3 regions of the Pigmentibacter ruber genome follow, and region 2 is predicted to be linked to each of the others. Evidence: riboswitches for the same ligand, from Rfam matches in the RefSeq annotation. Region 2 holds a riboswitch; each other region holds the start of a gene.
What was found. Region 2 has a riboswitch for cobalamin ahead of GOY08_RS00070 (acyl-CoA thioesterase). Riboswitches for the same ligand answer to the same signal wherever they lie in the genome.
Positions count from the first base shown of each region.

Region 1: linked by a shared signal. The riboswitch ahead of GOY08_RS01170 (TonB-dependent receptor plug domain-containing protein) and the one ahead of GOY08_RS00070 (acyl-CoA thioesterase) in region 2 are both predicted to bind cobalamin.
Region 3: linked by a shared signal. The riboswitch ahead of metE (5-methyltetrahydropteroyltriglutamate--homocysteine S-methyltransferase) and the one ahead of GOY08_RS00070 (acyl-CoA thioesterase) in region 2 are both predicted to bind cobalamin.

Region 1 is NZ_WSSC01000001.1:263,070-268,852, reverse strand. It holds gene rlmM (23S rRNA (cytidine(2498)-2'-O)-methyltransferase RlmM) at 1-120, opposite strand, end outside; gene GOY08_RS01175 (hypothetical protein) at 133-1,335, opposite strand; gene GOY08_RS01170 (TonB-dependent receptor plug domain-containing protein) at 1,335-3,485, opposite strand; cobalamin riboswitch at 3,537-3,740, opposite strand; gene GOY08_RS01165 (hypothetical protein) at 3,832-4,068, opposite strand; gene GOY08_RS01160 (aminotransferase-like domain-containing protein) at 4,290-5,783, shown strand; gene GOY08_RS01155 (coproporphyrinogen-III oxidase family protein) at 5,767-5,783, shown strand, end outside.
Region 2 is NZ_WSSC01000001.1:13,088-18,870, forward strand. It holds gene GOY08_RS00065 (TSCPD domain-containing protein) at 1-1,602, opposite strand, end outside; gene GOY08_RS00070 (acyl-CoA thioesterase) at 1,694-2,089, opposite strand; adenosylcobalamin-variant (AdoCbl-variant) riboswitch at 2,114-2,205, opposite strand; gene GOY08_RS00075 (glycosyltransferase family 9 protein) at 2,329-3,426, opposite strand; gene GOY08_RS00080 (hypothetical protein) at 3,419-3,877, opposite strand; gene GOY08_RS00085 (segregation and condensation protein A) at 4,058-4,843, shown strand; gene GOY08_RS00090 (hypothetical protein) at 4,812-5,783, opposite strand, start outside.
Region 3 is NZ_WSSC01000001.1:595,278-601,060, reverse strand. It holds gene GOY08_RS02525 (fatty acid desaturase) at 1-337, shown strand, start outside; gene GOY08_RS02520 (hypothetical protein) at 586-1,665, shown strand; gene GOY08_RS02515 (hypothetical protein) at 1,662-1,874, opposite strand; gene GOY08_RS02510 (hypothetical protein) at 2,023-2,736, opposite strand; adenosylcobalamin (AdoCbl) riboswitch at 2,919-3,073, shown strand; gene metE (5-methyltetrahydropteroyltriglutamate--homocysteine S-methyltransferase) at 3,147-5,438, shown strand; gene GOY08_RS02500 (S66 family peptidase) at 5,428-5,783, shown strand, end outside.

The DNA of each region.
Region 1 (5,783 bases), 250 kb from region 2:
GGTGTTTTCCTTGGCTTTGACAAAGCCAGAAACCGAACGCTCAGACGTATAAGCTAAAATTTCTGCAGCACATTCGCTTTCAAAGCCTGATCTACAATACAGTAATAAGGAATAAGACATGGGATCAAACTTTCATTGATAAATTGGGATAGGGAACTGAATTTCATTAATTTCAGGTATATTAAAATCTATGATTTCAGACTTTTCACCGAGCAGGTCTTTGGATATCGCAGCTTTTCCCTTTATACAAGTAAAACTTGTAGGATCTACTACACAGCTAAATAAATACATATTTTTACTAAAATTAAAAGTAACTTTTCCAGCTAAATTTTTTAAAAATTTCTTGCGAGTTATATCATTTAACACAATAGTTTCAGGATTATTTAGGTTAAACCAATAAGCTAAATTAATTTTATTCCAAGTATAGTTACCTGATTGTTTTCTTTCCGTAATTAAGACAGAATCTTTCGTTGCAGAAACCCCACCTAATTCAAATTGCTGAACATCACCATTTTTTTCTGTTCTTAATATTTCTTTAATAACAATGTTATTACTAGCTACATCAACATAAACTAAATTCGTAATTAAAGACTTATCTTCAGAATATGGATTACAATTTAAAATAACTTTACTTGTATCAAGTACTTTCACATGACTTGCAGGATTAAAACAATTGGTAATTTCTGTTTTCTTAACCACCGTTTTCATATCATCTGCCAATTCAAAAATATATGGCTTATTTTTTTGATACGAATTATAATCATATGTTCCTAAGGAAAGGACATATATTTTATTATTGGCTGTTAATAAATGATTTGTTTTTAATTGTTTTTCTTCGGTAGTTAAAGAAACAGCTTCGGTATCTAATTTAACTTTACTCATAAATGTATTCGATAAATCAGGAGAAGTAGCAATAATTTCTGTTTCATAACCAATTCCAAGAAGTTTATTTTTAACCATAATTAAATTGTGGATATTTATTGGGAAATTAGTATTTTCAACTCCAGAAGCTTTTGTATTTGCAGCTAAATAAGTAATGCGACTAGGTTGTGCAAAAAATCTTTCCACCCAATAAATACCTCCAATATTATTCGAATTATTCATATTTTGATAGACATTAGCATCTCCACTTGGAGTTCTTGAGAGAATAAGTTCCAATTTTTTAGTTTCAAAATCAAAACTATATAAATTACTAAATTGGCCATATTTATTTGCTGTAAAATAAGACTTTTCATTCACTATATTTACATCTGGATTTACATTCTCTTTCTTCCCACAAGCAATAAAAACTAATATGAAAGAAAAATTTATTACTCTAAACTTTAAGTTATTCATTATATTTCTCCAGAAATTGTAAGATAAAATCGTCTTCCAGGGGGAGGGTAACCTATATAACCATTTGTTTGCATTTGTTGAGAAAAACCTGTTGTATTTGATACTTTTGCATAAGTTTCATCAGCTATATTATAAATATCGAAGGAAACAAGAAAGTTTCTTTGCTCTTTCAAATTTTTAAATTGAACTGAAAATCCAGTATTATAAATGGGTGGAATTTCAACCTTATTTATATTCAAATAATCCAAGTAAAATTCACTCTGCCAATTTAAATTAAAATATGAACCAAAATAAGTAGAATATTCATTTAATTTTGTTATAAAAATACTATCAACACTTGTTCCTGAATTAATAGAGTTTTCAGAACTTCTTGGTACATAGTATTCATTATTATTCTTATTCATTAAAGATTTTACATATTGATATGAAAAATAAAATTTCCAGCTCTTATATATATAGATATCAGAATTTAAATATAAACCAATGCGATTAGAATCTTCTATATTTTGATACTGTGATATAAATTGATTTATTTCTTGGAGAAAAATTAAATTTGAATCTTTTGTATAAAAAGTACCTATTTCAAAATAAGGAAATGTAAAACCAAATTCAATTTTTCTACTTTGTTCCTCTTGCAAAGCACTATTTGCTAGAATCCCACTTGGCGATCCATACATTTCAGCTAAGTAAGGTCTACGCATTGCTAAGATATAGCGCAAATAATTTATTATAAATTTATAATTTTGTTGGATTGAAAATGAATAACCATAAATATTTTTTTCAATATTATTATTTTTAGTATTACAAATATTTTGTAAATTTCCTTTATTACAATCAATAGATACCTCAGATTGCGCTCCTGAAAGCCAGCTATTAAAATTCAATGATAAAGAGTATTCTTTTAATAATGGTAAATAAATACTTTCAAATAAGCCTAAACGAATTTCTCGTCTTAGTGACTTACTTTCACTATCACTGGAATTATCTAGCGCTGCAGGAACAGAGGCGGTAGTATTTTGGGTAAAATTAAGATATTCTATAACAATACCTGTTTTCTCTTCGAAAATAAATTGCGTTGGAATTGTCATCCATGATTTAATTTGGGCTGTAGTATTAAAACTTGAATTTGCTTGAGTAGTATATCCTTCTGAAAAATTTGAAATCTCTGATTTATTTAATATAAGGCCTAACTGATTGTTCCAAATTATTCCATTATCAGGATAAAATTTTTCTGCTTGCAGAGTACTAATAAATAGTTTCTTTCTAATTCTTGCATTAGAAGCACTGCTAACAGCACCTGGAATTCCCTTTTCATAATCAGTATATAATGTAGCTGAATTAATATTATTAAATAAACTAGAATTTATATTTAAATGAAAATATCCCGAATATTTTTGAAAATCGTTATTCTGTAAATTTTCATACTGCCCTCTATTTGCATTTAATACAGAATTATTATTGTTAAATACAGGATAATCTTCTTTACTGCTTGTAGCTTCTACTGTAGAAAACACTGAGAAATTCTTATCTAACTGAAGCGCATGACTAATTGAGTTTTGCCAATAATGAAATGAACCTGCTCTAGAATTTACTTTGAATGAATTTTCATCAAATGTTCGTTTTTTAGCAAAACAATTCTCTTTCTGACAACTGAGCACATTTATATCGCCACTAATGCCCATACTGCTTAACCAAAAGGGTGGGCTATCGGGATAAACCATCAGGCTTGCTATTGCTGAAATAGGAATTAAAGAAACTATTTGCTCACTGGAATCAGAGCCTGCCAAGGGAAGTCCATTAAAATAGTAAGTGGGTTCGAAAGCTCGAGCACCTCTGAGACGTACTCTCAAAGCGCCCGCTTCACCTCCAAATTGTTCAACCTGCCCAGATGTTATTCTTTTCGTTAAATCAGAAATACTTTTAGGACTTGGCAAAGTACCAGGCTGTGAATCTGTGAAAATAATCTCTTGATTTATGTTCCCAGAAGATGGATCTTCTATGATTTCTTTTGAATTTTTAAATTTTTCAGCAGACTGCATTTTATCTAAATCAGCTTGATCTGATTTAGGTAACACAATAATTGGAGCCGGATTTTGAGCATGGACTGAAATAGGCAACAAAAAAACTTTTGCTGCAGTAATAAACTTCATGTTATTTTCTTTTTTATAGAAGATCCCCTCGGATCTTGTTCCATAAGCGTCTACAAGGGACGCATGATGGCAGGTCTTCGGACTTAAAAGCTTTTTTTATTCCTACTTTTTGCAGCTTCCCAGTTTAACCAGTGCTTTTTAGCAAATTTCGTTCTTTTTCACCGCTGCGGGACAGTTTTAGATTTTCACTAAATTCCCTTTTAATTTGGTTTTTTAACAATTAAAAAACACAAAACCATCAACTTCAGAAAAGTTACATAGCTTGTTATTTTAGTCAATTCACAAACAATTATTTCTAAAAAGGGAGAGAAAGAAGAAAACCATAAAAATTTGAAAAATTTAAATATTATTTAAAAAACTTTACAATTCTCCTAACAGCACCAGGAATGATGGTTGCTGATTTTTGTATATTTAACTTTAATTTAGTGTTTGATTTTATTTTTTGGTAGTTTGGAATAACTTTTTCAGCATCTTCCCTAGCCTCATGATCATGAACACCTTCAATTCTTTCCCAGTTTTCAATTCCTGTTTCATTTGATTTTAAATAAACAGAATGAATATCATACACGTTTTGCTCTTTCATACCACCCTCACTAAATTTTCCATATAAAAAGATCCAGAAAGTCTCGGCATTAAATTATAATTTTAACAGCTCAATTAATAGGTACAGTTTAAAATAATACCCTTTAACTGTACTGCTAACTTTTTTTTAACTGTACTGGGAAATATTGTCCTCTTTTGCTATAAACATTTCAGTGTAAATTAAATTCTTTTGCGAATAACTATTTGTAAAGGCTAATTTGAATGGCAAAATTTAGAAAAATTACGATTGACTTTGAATCTAGTAAATCTTACTCCCAACAGATATTTGATCATTTTTGTAATGCAATTCAAACCGGTACACTTTTGTTTGGCTCTAAACTCCCTAGTATACGGGACTTATCAGCCGAATTAAAAATTAATAAAATTGGAATTATCACTGCTTACAATAAGTTAAGTGATGGGGGATTTATCAAAGCAAAGTTAGGGAGTGGTTTTTATGTCTCATACAAAAAAAATAAGCTTAACTTATCTAATACGCCTAAAAGGGACAATCACAGCTTAGTTTTGAAAAAACAACAAATGAATTGTCCACTTCCCCACTATTTAGATTTACCCGAAGATTATGCAAATTTAGGTGGAAATCAAGTTTATAAAAGTTTTAGTATCATGGAAGAACTCAGAGCTATTTCAAGAACTTGTTTTTCAAATAATACTTTAATTTATTCAACATTTAAGCACAATTCATTTCAAAGTTTAAAGGAAATTATTGGTTTTGATCTTGAAAATAAAGGGATGCCTATTTCAAACTCGGATCAAATTTTACTTACTTGTGGTGAAAAACATGCAATCGATATTATTTTAAATGGTTTTCTTAATAAAAATGACTATCTTGTTCTTGAATCACCAAGTAGTGATTTTTTTTTCTACTCTGATTTACTAAAAAAATATAATATAATCTCAATAGAACGCTCTTTCGAAAAGTTACATTTAACAGAAGAAAAAATTTCAGAAATAAAAAATAAGAAACCCAAAGCTTTTATAATATATACAAACTGTCATTGTCCTACTGGAGGTTCTCTTACTGCAATAGAAAGACATAGTCTTATAAAAATTGCAAAAGAAATAAATGCAATAATTATAGAAATAGATATTTATAGTGATTTAAATTATGATGAGTTTATTATACCTAATTTAGCAACTATTGAAGGTTTAAATAATTCATTTTACATTTCTGGTTACTCTAAAGTATTTGCTCCTGGTCTAAAAATCGCATATGTTGTTTCAAGTATAGCAAATATTAAATATCTTTATACACTATATATTGCACAATGTATTTCTCCTTCAATTATAGATCAACAAATAATTTATGAACTTATAATTAGAGGAGTTTTAAAAAAACATACTGCAAAACTAAAAAATACTTTTCGTTCTAAACGCGATACCTTAATTGCTATGTTGAAAAAACTTTCCCCGCAAGGTTCAAAATGGAACCAACCGGATTCTGGAATGTATTTGTGGTTTGAATTTCCCCCCGGTGAAAATCTACACGTAGTTGAAGAGCGTGCCTTAGAAAAAAAAATATCAATAGCACCTGGTTATTACTTTTCAAAAGATAGCAAACATTATAATTTTATGCGTATCAATTTTGCAAATTTAGAGCCTGTTTTAATGTATAATTCTTTAGAAACTTTATTTTCAATTTGGCGGAATGCTTCTTCAAGAAAATGGATAATAAAAAATGATCGAAATACCTAA
Region 2 (5,783 bases):
ATCAGTTTTTATTAATTCATCAATATTTTCTTTTGTTACAGGAATATTTTTTCTTTTTAATTCATTTAAAACACAATTATCAAAAATAAAGTGAGATCTATATTCACCTGTTAAAACACGTTCTTTTCTTTCATGATAAGGAGCAAATGCGGGTTCGCAGCCACTACCCCCAGCACTTACAACCATTGATAAAGTACCAGTGGGAGCTATTGAAAGACAACATACGTGCCGCATTGTTTTGAAATCCTCTTCTTTCAAATTAGTTAACTTAATTAATCTTTGAATAAAAGGACTTTTTAAATACCACTTTGGAGAAAATTCTGTAAAATTTCCACGTTCTTTACCTAAATTAATTGATGTTCTATAAGCAGTTTCTGAAAACACACTCATAATATCAGCAACAATTTTTATACTTTCATCAGAGCAGTATCTTATCTTATTTTTTATAAACCAATCATAAAGCCCTGTGAATCCTAAGCCAATTCTAGTCATAGAGACTAATTTATCACGTTGAACTGGATGGGGCGATCTATTTTCATTGTATTCCGCTATAATAACATTGTCTAAAAATCGAATACCAAACTCAACTCTTTCAATTAACCAATCTTTCCAATTTTCGTTATAGAGAGGCATATTATAAAAATTAATTGAAGATAGTACACATGTATTATAAGGATCTAATTTTTGTTCTGAGCATCCATTAGTAGAAACAATATGAAATTTTTTATTTGGGTGATAGTTACTATTAGACCAATATTCGCTTGAATCCCAGAACTCTATACCAGGTTCACCTGTTTTCCATGCTTGATGTGCAATTTGATTAAATAAGTCACTAGCAAAAACTGAATTTCTAATAGATAATTCTGGTCCAGGAGAATAATCTATTAAAACTCTTTTTCCTACAACAATTTTTTCTTCTTTTCTTTCCCAGCATAAATTAATTTTTTTATTTAAAGTAACTGCATGCATAAACTCACTATCAACTTTTACAGATATATTTTGGGAAGAAAGTTTTGTTACATCAGATTTGCAAGAAATAAACTCTGGACTATCAGGATGATAAATCCAAAGATCTGGTTTTGTTGCTCCCCTTCTATTTTCAGCTCCGATAATTTGCATTGCAGAATCGTAAACAGTTAGAAAACTAACTGCTCCCGTGCTTGTTTTCGCGCAATTATGGGTTTGTGCCCCTCTTGGTCTTAAACCAGAAATATCAATTCCATTACCTTGGCCGTATGATGCTATTCTACTCCAATTTTTTAAAGATTCACCAAAGATGTCTTCAATTGAATCATTTACAGGTTCTTGTGTTGTACAATTAACATATGAAATTTTAAGATTGATATTTCCTGCTGCACGCCATATCCCGCCAGCAGGGCTGAAATCCTTTTTGCAAATATATTCAATTGTTTTACTTTTCATGATTGAATAATATTTTTTGTCATATTTGTTTACTTCGTGGGCGACTCTTTCAATTGCTTCTTGAAAAGTTTCTTTTTCAATTTTTTTTGTTTTTTCATTTAATTTCTCATGACAGTATTTTGCTTCAATAATATTTTTGTAAATATCAGAAGAAAATTCATATTTTAAATTTTTATTCATGGCCTTCTTCTTATAAAAAAATTCACTTCAAAGAAGTGATTAATTAAATTTCTCTGCTTAATTTTAATTTAAATTGTAAAAATTTGAAACCCTAAATTACTTGGGTTGTTTTTCCTTTTTCATCAATTGCAACCATTGTGAAAATACCACTAACTGCTACTTCTCGTTTATTTGAGTACATTTGTTCCACATATATCTTGACTTCAACTTTTACACTTTTTGTTCCAACATATGTAACAATACCATAAATATCTGCAAAAGTTCCAGCAGGAATTGGTTTTTGAAAATCAGTTTTATCTAATGACACAGTTACCATTTTTTTTCTGGAAAAACGAGTTGCAGTAATAAATGCTACTTCATCCATCCAATTTAACGCAGTTCCTCCAAATAATGTATTATAGTGATTAGTTGTATCAGGAAATACGCACTTTATCATTCTTGTTTCTGAAAAATGGATTCTTTCTTGAATCTCATCAGAGTAATTCATGTTTTACCTCTTGCTCGAGAGAAAATAGTTAAAGGTAATCGGACTTTCAATAATATGATCACCGTTGCGGCACAGTGTTGGATTTTCACCAAACTTCCCCTTTAAAAAAAAGATACTCATATTTTTCTTTTGAAGCAATTTTATTTTCTAAAATAAATTATTTGTTGTTTTTATTTTAGCAAAAATATTGAAAATATATCATTATTAAAAATCAGGAACTTGTATGAAATATTTATAAATTATTGATTTGTTTTTAATAAAATTTGATTGTATACCCGAATTGGATCAATATCTTTTAAACATTTTAAATTTTTAAATCTACAAACATTGTTCTTTCCGTGCCGACTGCATGGACTACAATTTAAATTTAAGTATTCAATTTGAATATTATTACTTGATGGAACAAAGCCAAATTTAGGAGAGGTAGATCCAAAAAATACAGTACTTGGTACATTAAAGTTATCTGCTGCATGTGCTGCAAAAGAATCATTAGTTATTATATACTTGGCATTTCCAATAATATCTAAGGTTTCACATAATTCTGATTTATTGACCATATTTATTACTTTATTTGACTTTGGGTATTCTAGATATTCACCTAAAAATTGTTCATTATTTGATCCGCAAATAATAATATATAAATTAGTTTCTTTTTTTAATTTTTCAATTAAGATACGAAAATTTTCTTTTGGCCACATTTTGATAAAACTACTAGCTCCAGGAAATATGCAAATATATTGCATTTCTTTTGGAAAATAATTTTTTGCAGGTAAAAGCGGTGAAATATGATATGTATCTTTAAATTCTTTTTGATCATTTAAAATTATATTTTGCAGAAGTTTTCTCTGTAGATCTTTAATTCGCATAAAATTTTTTGAGAAAAATTTTTGTTTCTGGTTAAAATAAAAAAAGGAAATCACTACCATTAATATTCTATAAATAGAATATTTTTTTATGAAATATTTTTTTTCAATTTCAATATGTAATTTATTTTTTAAGTATTTTAAAAATCTTTTACTTCTTTTTGTATTTTGTAAATCGATATAAAATGACTTATCTTTTGTATTAAGAGAAAGAATATATGAAAGAAATTCATTAATTTCAACTTCTTTGCCGTGTAAAAAAAAGGAAGTTTCTTTGTTTTTTTCAAAACAAATAAATGCTTGCAAGTGTTTTATTTTTAATGCAATTTCTTTATTGCTCGGAGAAGTTATAAATACTGGATAATAGTTATTTTCAATTAAACAAAAAACACTATTGCTTGCAATTAAAACATCTCCAATGGCACTTAGTCTTGTTAAAAAAACAATTCTATTATAATTCCGAATTTTATTCATAATTTCCATTTTTCTTAAAAAATCTATATAAAAATAAGCCTGACCAAAGAAATAGTGAAAGGATATATAGACCCCCTCCAATTGCAGAAATTGCTGTTGGATAAGATATTTTACCTATTTCATTTGGATTGAATGCTTCTAAAATAAGGCCAGCTCCAAAGATTGGAATTGAAAAAAGAAAAGTTAAAATATTGCTTTTAATTAAACGCTTGGAAAAATATGGTGCAATAAAATTTAGTGATAATCCTAGAAGTATAGCACTGTAGCCCATAACATTCATATGTGCGTGAGCTGATTTTAATAATGCTCTTTGTATTTGCATAAATTCAGAAGATGGGATTTGGCTAATAGTCATTTGTTGAATTAAAACTGCTAAAATACTTCCAAAAATACTCCAAGCCGCAATCCAAAAGAAACCTAAGCCTATTAAAAGAAATTTGTATTTTTGCAAAACCTTCCCTTTATATTATTTAGCAAAAAAGTAGAGCAAATTTGATATTTGCATTAAATTTAATTTACTATGTATTAAACGACTTTACATCTTCTTTGCCAAAGGTTTAATCCTTAGCAACAATCTTCATGTATCTCAATTTGAGGAACATGAAAATATATAAAGAAATGGTATAATTAAATGCATCTACGGTTAGAAAGTTTTGATGGTCCTCTAGATCTCCTTTTGCATCTCATTAAGGCGCAAGAGTTAAACATCTTTAATATTCCAATTGTTATGATTACTGAGCAGTATTTAGGCTTTTTGAAGCAAGTACCTGAACTTGATTTTCTCACAGCTGGCGAATATTTAGCCATGGCTGCTCAATTGATTGAAATTAAGGCTAATTTACTAGTACCTGTATTGCAAAATAAATCTCAAACAGACGCAGAAAATTTAGCACAAGTATCAGAAGAAGATCCTAGAAAAGATTTGGTGCAGCAATTACTTGAATTTGAAGCATATAAGAAGGCCTCAGAAGTATTACAACAATTAAATTCAGTGGCACAAGATCATTTTCCAACTGCTGAATATAAAAGACGTGAAGATGAGTTTTCTGCTTTTGAACATCCAATAAAAGGAAATCCTTTTGATTTAATTATTGCTTTTGAAAAAGTATTATTAAAGTTTTCTAATAAATCTACGCCAAAAGTAGTGGTTCGTGCTCAAAAAATTACCATTCAACAAAAAATGGAATTTATTAAAAAGAAACTTTCTGAAATTGATTCAATAACTTTAAAATTATTATTCACTGAATGCTCTTCAAGATATGAACTAATAGTGTTAATAATGGCACTTTTAGAATTATGTAAAGCCAATCACGTAAATGTTTTCCAAGCAACAATGTTTGCAGATGTGGAAATTTCTAAGGGGTTAAAGTTTTTTGATGATACTTCTACTCTTCAAGAAACTGAAGAGTTGACTTGACATATTCGCGATAAGCAACACTTAAAGGATATTCTGTATCATTTAATCGCATTTCTAGTCTTGCTCTTGTAATATTTTCTTTACTTATTGATTGATTTAAATTGTGAATTTCTTCATCTATTAAATCATTGAATGAAACTTTGTTACTGTTTTGTTCAAACATTTTCTTTTGTAGAGTTTTAATATTCAAAGAGTCTTCGTTTTTTCTTGATAATTGATAGCCTAATCTGTCAATAAAAACTTGATTTTCAAAAAACTTTTCATTTGCCTGAATTTCTTGTTTAGTTTTTTCATGATTTATAATAATTACTTTTAAAAGTTTTGCTAAGAAAATACTTTTATCATAAGTTTCATCAGTTGTATAACTCATCAAATTTTCTTTTAATAAGATTAAATTAAAGCGAAATTTTTCATCTTTTAAGTTTAAAAAATAGAAATAAGCATTTGCAACTGTTTCTAATTTATTTAATATGAGATAAAATCCAGCATTAATTGTATCTTCTTGCCAATAAGTGAGCGGCGCAAATAAATCTTCTTTTCTAAGAGCTATTTTTGAAAATATTATTTTATTGATTTCTAAAAAAATATAATCCAAATTAAAATCTAAATTTATATCCTTTTCTATTTGTTCTATAAACATTAATGCCCTTGAACATTTTACAGTTGATGAGGGTATTTGGTTGATATTGTTGATTCCCTTTTTTGCATTATGAATTAAAATTTTTTTCACTTCTTTTACTAATGAGCAATACAGCTGATAAAAATCTTTAAACATTAAAAAACTAAGGTACTGTCTTGCTAGGGGAATTCCCAAAGCAAAATCAAACTCTTTTACTATATCTTTGAAGTTTATTTCCCCTTTCTGCGTTTGGAGTAGTTGTTCAAGATGTATAAAATCAATAAATTGAGATTCGCCACCATCAATCAGGCAATAGGAAGT
Region 3 (5,783 bases), 580 kb from region 2:
TGCTGCCAAGTTTACAGTATACCATTTTTTAAAAGTATTCATGGAAATTTCTGACCATGCAGGTCTTCCATTAAATGGTATTATTATCGGAACAAGAAATCATCCAAACAAGATGACAAAATTTGTTTTTTTCCCATTTGGTGATAATTTTCATTTGACACATCACTTATTCCCAAAAATTCAAACCTTTAAATTAGAAAAAATGCATAAAATATTATATAATTGGGATCAATATAGAACAGCATGCAATCCTGAAAACTATATCAGAGGTAATAATTCTGAACTAAAAAGTTGGACAAATTTTAGATTAAAATGTTTTGAAGAAAATAATTTATAGATTAATTACTTTGAACAGTATGCATAAACTTGATTTAAACCGTTTTCTCTAGATTTTGTAAAAGATACAATTTTTAATATTTTATCATAAGTAACACCGATATCATTATATGTGAAATATGCTTTATTTTCATGTTAAGCAACTAGTTCAAATAATATTTATATTTATTTTACAAAATTATAAATTTATGATAATTAATATTAATTCATTGTTATATTTATAAATAAAATAAATTTAAGGATTATTTTATGGTTATTCCTAATATTCATAATTTTATAGTAACTAATCTACTTTGTGCTGGTGTAGGTGGAGATAGTTATCTCCAAGTGATTGGAGGATTTAATGGGACTTGTAGACTTTCTATTTTAAATGGTAGTAGAAGTAATAATGTTAATAATTTTGAGCTGATGTATGCGGATGATGCAATAAATGCGCATGTATTTTATTATGGAATCCAAAATTATCATAGACTTATTGATTCACTATCAATCCAAGGTGATTATCTTGCGCTTATGCAGCAAGCATTAGCATTTCAAGCAAATTATCAGAATTATCTAGACCCTATTATTTTTAATGTTGCTGGCAATAATAATTATCTTAAAAAATATGCTAGCGAAGAAATTAATCATCAATTTGTCAAAGCTATTTTAAGATCAAATTTAAGACGAATAGAGGGTATGGCTTATGAGGCAAGAGGAAATTCTTTCAATAATATCAACCAAATTAATAATGATCAATATCAACACAATTTAGGAGATTCATGTCTAAATGATTTTGCAGATTCTATTCATTCAATAGATAGACCAGATGCTTATAAAGATCGAATTATAAATCTAATTAATCTTTGGAGACATCAACTTGTTACTGGTGCTGGTAATGTTGTTCCCGGTCCCGGAGCTGGAGTAAGAACACCTGGAGGTTGGTTTGCTCCCAAATACGAGTTTACTGACGCGTGCAACGGATATATTCCAGATCCCAGAGCGTTGGTTAGATACCCTGAGGTAACTCATGAAAACATGGGAGAAAATGATGTAGTTATTCCTTCAGCAGCAACGATAAGAGAAAGAATTAAAGATATTCACAGAAATAGTTGGGAAAAAAATCTTCTTAATAATAATGCAGTTTTAACAGCTAATCAATCTCGATTAGAGCTAGCTATGGCGGCTACTATGTGTTTTGCAAATGGAGCTTATCGAATACGCAATGAGCCAGAATATAGATTATATGGTAGTAAAATTAATACAATTATTTTTTTGTGCGCAAATATTTTTGCTGCATTACATGTAATTCTTTCTCAAACACAAAATTTACCTGATAATATTAATTAAGCTAATTTCAATAATAATATTTTTTGCAATCTCCTAGAAGTTGGAATAAGTAAACTAGCTGTATTAACAGTGATTTGGGGCGTACTCTTATCTTCTTTGATAATAAATCCACATGCATAACCAAATCTTAGAAAAACAATACAATTTAGAGTTTGCAAGTCTCCAGCAGCATTTGCAGAACTACAAGTAAATATTGTAATTAACGACAAAAATTAACCATTTCCATAATACAATTGCTTTTTTACTTTAACTTTATATTTACTTTTTAAAACATATAAAAGGACTCGTTATCAATAAAAATTTCTTTTATAAAATTTAATTTATCCATAGAGTATTACAATTTGAAAAATGAATTGATTATTCTTCATTTTCTTCTGTTTCTAATATTATATCAATCATATCTTTAACTTCACTAAATGTTTTGTTTAAAATACGAGATAAATTATATAATTCAACATTTATTAGATCAAAATTATTTCTTTCTGAATAAAGATATTTTACATCTTCAAATTTATCAAGATACATTCTTTGCTTTGAAAATTTAAAAATATTTTCAGTTACATCCATCAATTTATTATTTTTATCTATTATTTCATCATAAAAATGAAAAATATTACCATTTTCTAAAAAGCTCTTTGTCTCGCTAGAACAGTCAAATTCTAATTTACTTTTAATTCCGTTTTTACTTATAAAAAAGTTGAACTTACTTTTTAGATCTAATAATATATTATAAAAATTATTAGTATCTTTGATGTTTGAATTTAAAAAATTGATTATATAATTATTTTTCTCAGTTACTGCTTCATCAACTTTACTTTGATAAAATTCTTTTAATTTTCTTGTTTCATCTGTAAGTCTATTCAATTTATCTTCAATCAATAAAATTCTATCCACTTCACTATTACTATAAATACAAAGACTAGTTTTCCATATTTTATCTTCAATTTTCTTCATTTTATTAAATAAAGTATCTTCATTATTCTTTAAAATCAAAGAATTATTCAAAAAATTTGCAGAAGCACTATTTGCCAGAAGTATTAAAACACTAAAAATTAAAGATTTTATTTTCACAAATTGTTCCTTACGAGTTAAATAAAAAACATTAAATCAATTATTATATTTTTATTTTTAAGTCAAAAAAATAAAAATAAATTATCTAAATATTTTTTATAATTAAATAATTTTATTTTTTATATAATTTATTTTATTACACTAAAATAGTTGACAAATACCTAAACTTAACATTAATTAATAACTCAATTTATAACTGCATTTGGTGTGGTGAAGTCCAGTGAAAGTCTGGCACTGTCCCGCAACGGTGATGAAAGATAATCTTTCTTAGTCCGATCCCCCCAAAAGCCTTACAATGAGTGAAATTTTCTCTTCGATGGAAAGGGTTTTCACAAAAATATTTTTATTTTTTTGAAGGTAATATACCTTTTTCAGTTTGATCATTTCGCTCTCTCCCGAAGGAGGAGCTCATGTCTGTTTCAACAGCAAATTTAGGTTTTCCACGAATTGGAGATAATAGGGAATTAAAAAAGGGATTAGAAAATTTTTGGCAAAAAAAAATCCCAGAATCAGAATTAAATGTTATTGGCTATAAAATTAAACTAAATAATTGGTTCCTACAAAAAGAATTAGGAATCAATTATATTCCAAGTAACGACTTTACATTTTATGATCATATTTTGGATATGGCTATTCTTTTAGGTGCAGTGCCAAAAAAATTTCTGGTAATAGAAAATCCTTTAGATAGATACTTTGCGATGGCGAGAGGTTTCCAAAATAATGAAAAAAAAATTGATATAGTAGCACTTGAAATGACAAAATGGTTTGATACTAATTACCACTATATTGTCCCAGAATTGGAAGAATTTCAAATTTTTAAATTAAATGCAAGTAAAATTTTGCATGATTTTTTAGATGCAAAGTCACTAGGAATAACTACACGCCCTGTTATTGTGGGTCCATTTTCGTTTCTTTTGTTAGCAAAATTTGCTGACAGCAAAATTGAAAAATCAACGTTAACTCTTCTTGATTCTCTGTTACCTATATATGAACAGCTATTAATTGCTTTAGCACAAATAGGTGTTGAATGGGTTCAAATTGATGAACCATGTCTTTGTTATGATGCAGACCCCACTAAAATGAAATACTTTGAGAAAGCATATCAAAAATTAAACTCTTTGAAATTAAAACCAAAATTAATGTTAACAACATATTTTGCATCAGTAGAAAAGCATATTGATCTTTTTTCTCAACTAAATTTTGATGGAATTCATCTTGACTTAATTAGAGCTGAAAATCAATTAGAACAGGCATTAACAAAAATTTCTCCGAATACAACATTATCACTTGGATTAATAGATGGAAGAAATATTTGGAAAGGAAATTTAAATCATGCCTATTCACTTTTAAACTATACAGTTTCCAAAAGAAATTCTAATAATGTTATAATTGCTCCTTCTTGTTCTCTTCTTCATTCACCTATTAATTTAAATTATGAAGAAAAATTAAAATCAGATATAAAAAAATTATTAGCGTTTTCTGTCCAAAAATTAGAAGAAATAAACTTATTAAAGAGAGTATTTTTAACAAAAAACTTAGTCTTATTAAAAGAAAATATTGAAATTTTAGCTAATAGAAACTATGCTAATCTTAATTCCCAAAAAATAAACAATGAAAATAATTTTAAATTATCAGAACAATTTTTGAAGAGAAAATCACCGCATGCAATTCGTAGTGAAATACAAAAAATAAAATTAAGATTACCCAATTATCCAACAAGTACAATTGGATCGTTTCCACAAACTGAGCAAGTAAGAAAAATGCGTGCTAATTGGCGCAATGGAAGTATATCAAATGAAAACTATAGTCAATTTATGCAACGAGAAATTCAGCAATGCATAAGTAAACAAGATGAAATAGGGCTTGACGTATTTGTTCACGGTGAATTCGAACGAAATGATATGGTAGAATTTTTTGCCGAAAATCTAGATGGTTTTGCATTTACAATGAATGGTTGGGTACAAAGTTTTGGTTCCCGCTGCGTGAAACCGCCAATAATTTATGGTGATGTTGCAAGAAAATCTGCCTTAACAGTTGAATGGACAACCTATGCTCAATCAATAACGAATAAACCAATAAAAGGAATGCTCACAGGACCCGTCACAATTCTTCAATGGTCATTTTGTCGAGAAGATCAGCCCAAAAAAGAAACTTGTTTGCAAATCGCATTGGCAATCAGGGAAGAGATTCTTGAATTAGAAAAATTAGGGATAAAAATTATTCAAGTTGATGAACCAGCAATTCGCGAGGGTTTACCTTTACAAAAAGAAAATTGGGGAAATTATCTAGATTGGGCAGTGCAAGCTTTTAAGCTTGCTACAAGTGGAGTTAAGGATGAAACCCAAATCCATACGCATATGTGTTATTCGAGCTTTGGAGAAATACTTCCTGCAATTATAGCTCTAGATGCAGATGTTATTTCAATTGAAATGTCTCGTTCACAACTAGAACTTTTCTCTGATTTTACTAAAATTAGTTACCCTAATGAAATTGGCCCTGGTGTTTATGACATTCATTCACCAAGAATTCCAAGTAAAGATGAAATTGTTTCTTTACTAAAAAAAGCCTCACTTATTTTTCCAAAAAATAAAATTTGGGTAAATCCCGATTGCGGTTTAAAAACGAGATCTTGGAATGAAGTTGAACCTGCCTTAAAAAATATGGTCTCTGCTGCAAAGGAATTACGTTGTAATGACACTTAATAATATTATTAAGCCTAAAGCTTTGAAGTTCGGTGCTACAGCAGGAATATTTACAGCATCTTCGCCTGCACATATTTGGTTTAAAGAAAAATATTTTCATGCAATTGAACAGCTTAAAAAAAATGGATTTAAAATTCACGAAAGACAAATAACAAAACAATTTATTTCTCAAGGATATAGGACTGCTTGTCCAAAGGAACGTGCACAAGAATTTATGGATCTTATTGAGAACCCTAAAGTAGATTTTTTAATTGCTACGATAGGAGGATTTAATTCTTCCTCCTTGTTACCATATCTTGATTTCAAAAAAATTGCTCAAGCTAGAAAGATAATTTCTGGTTATAG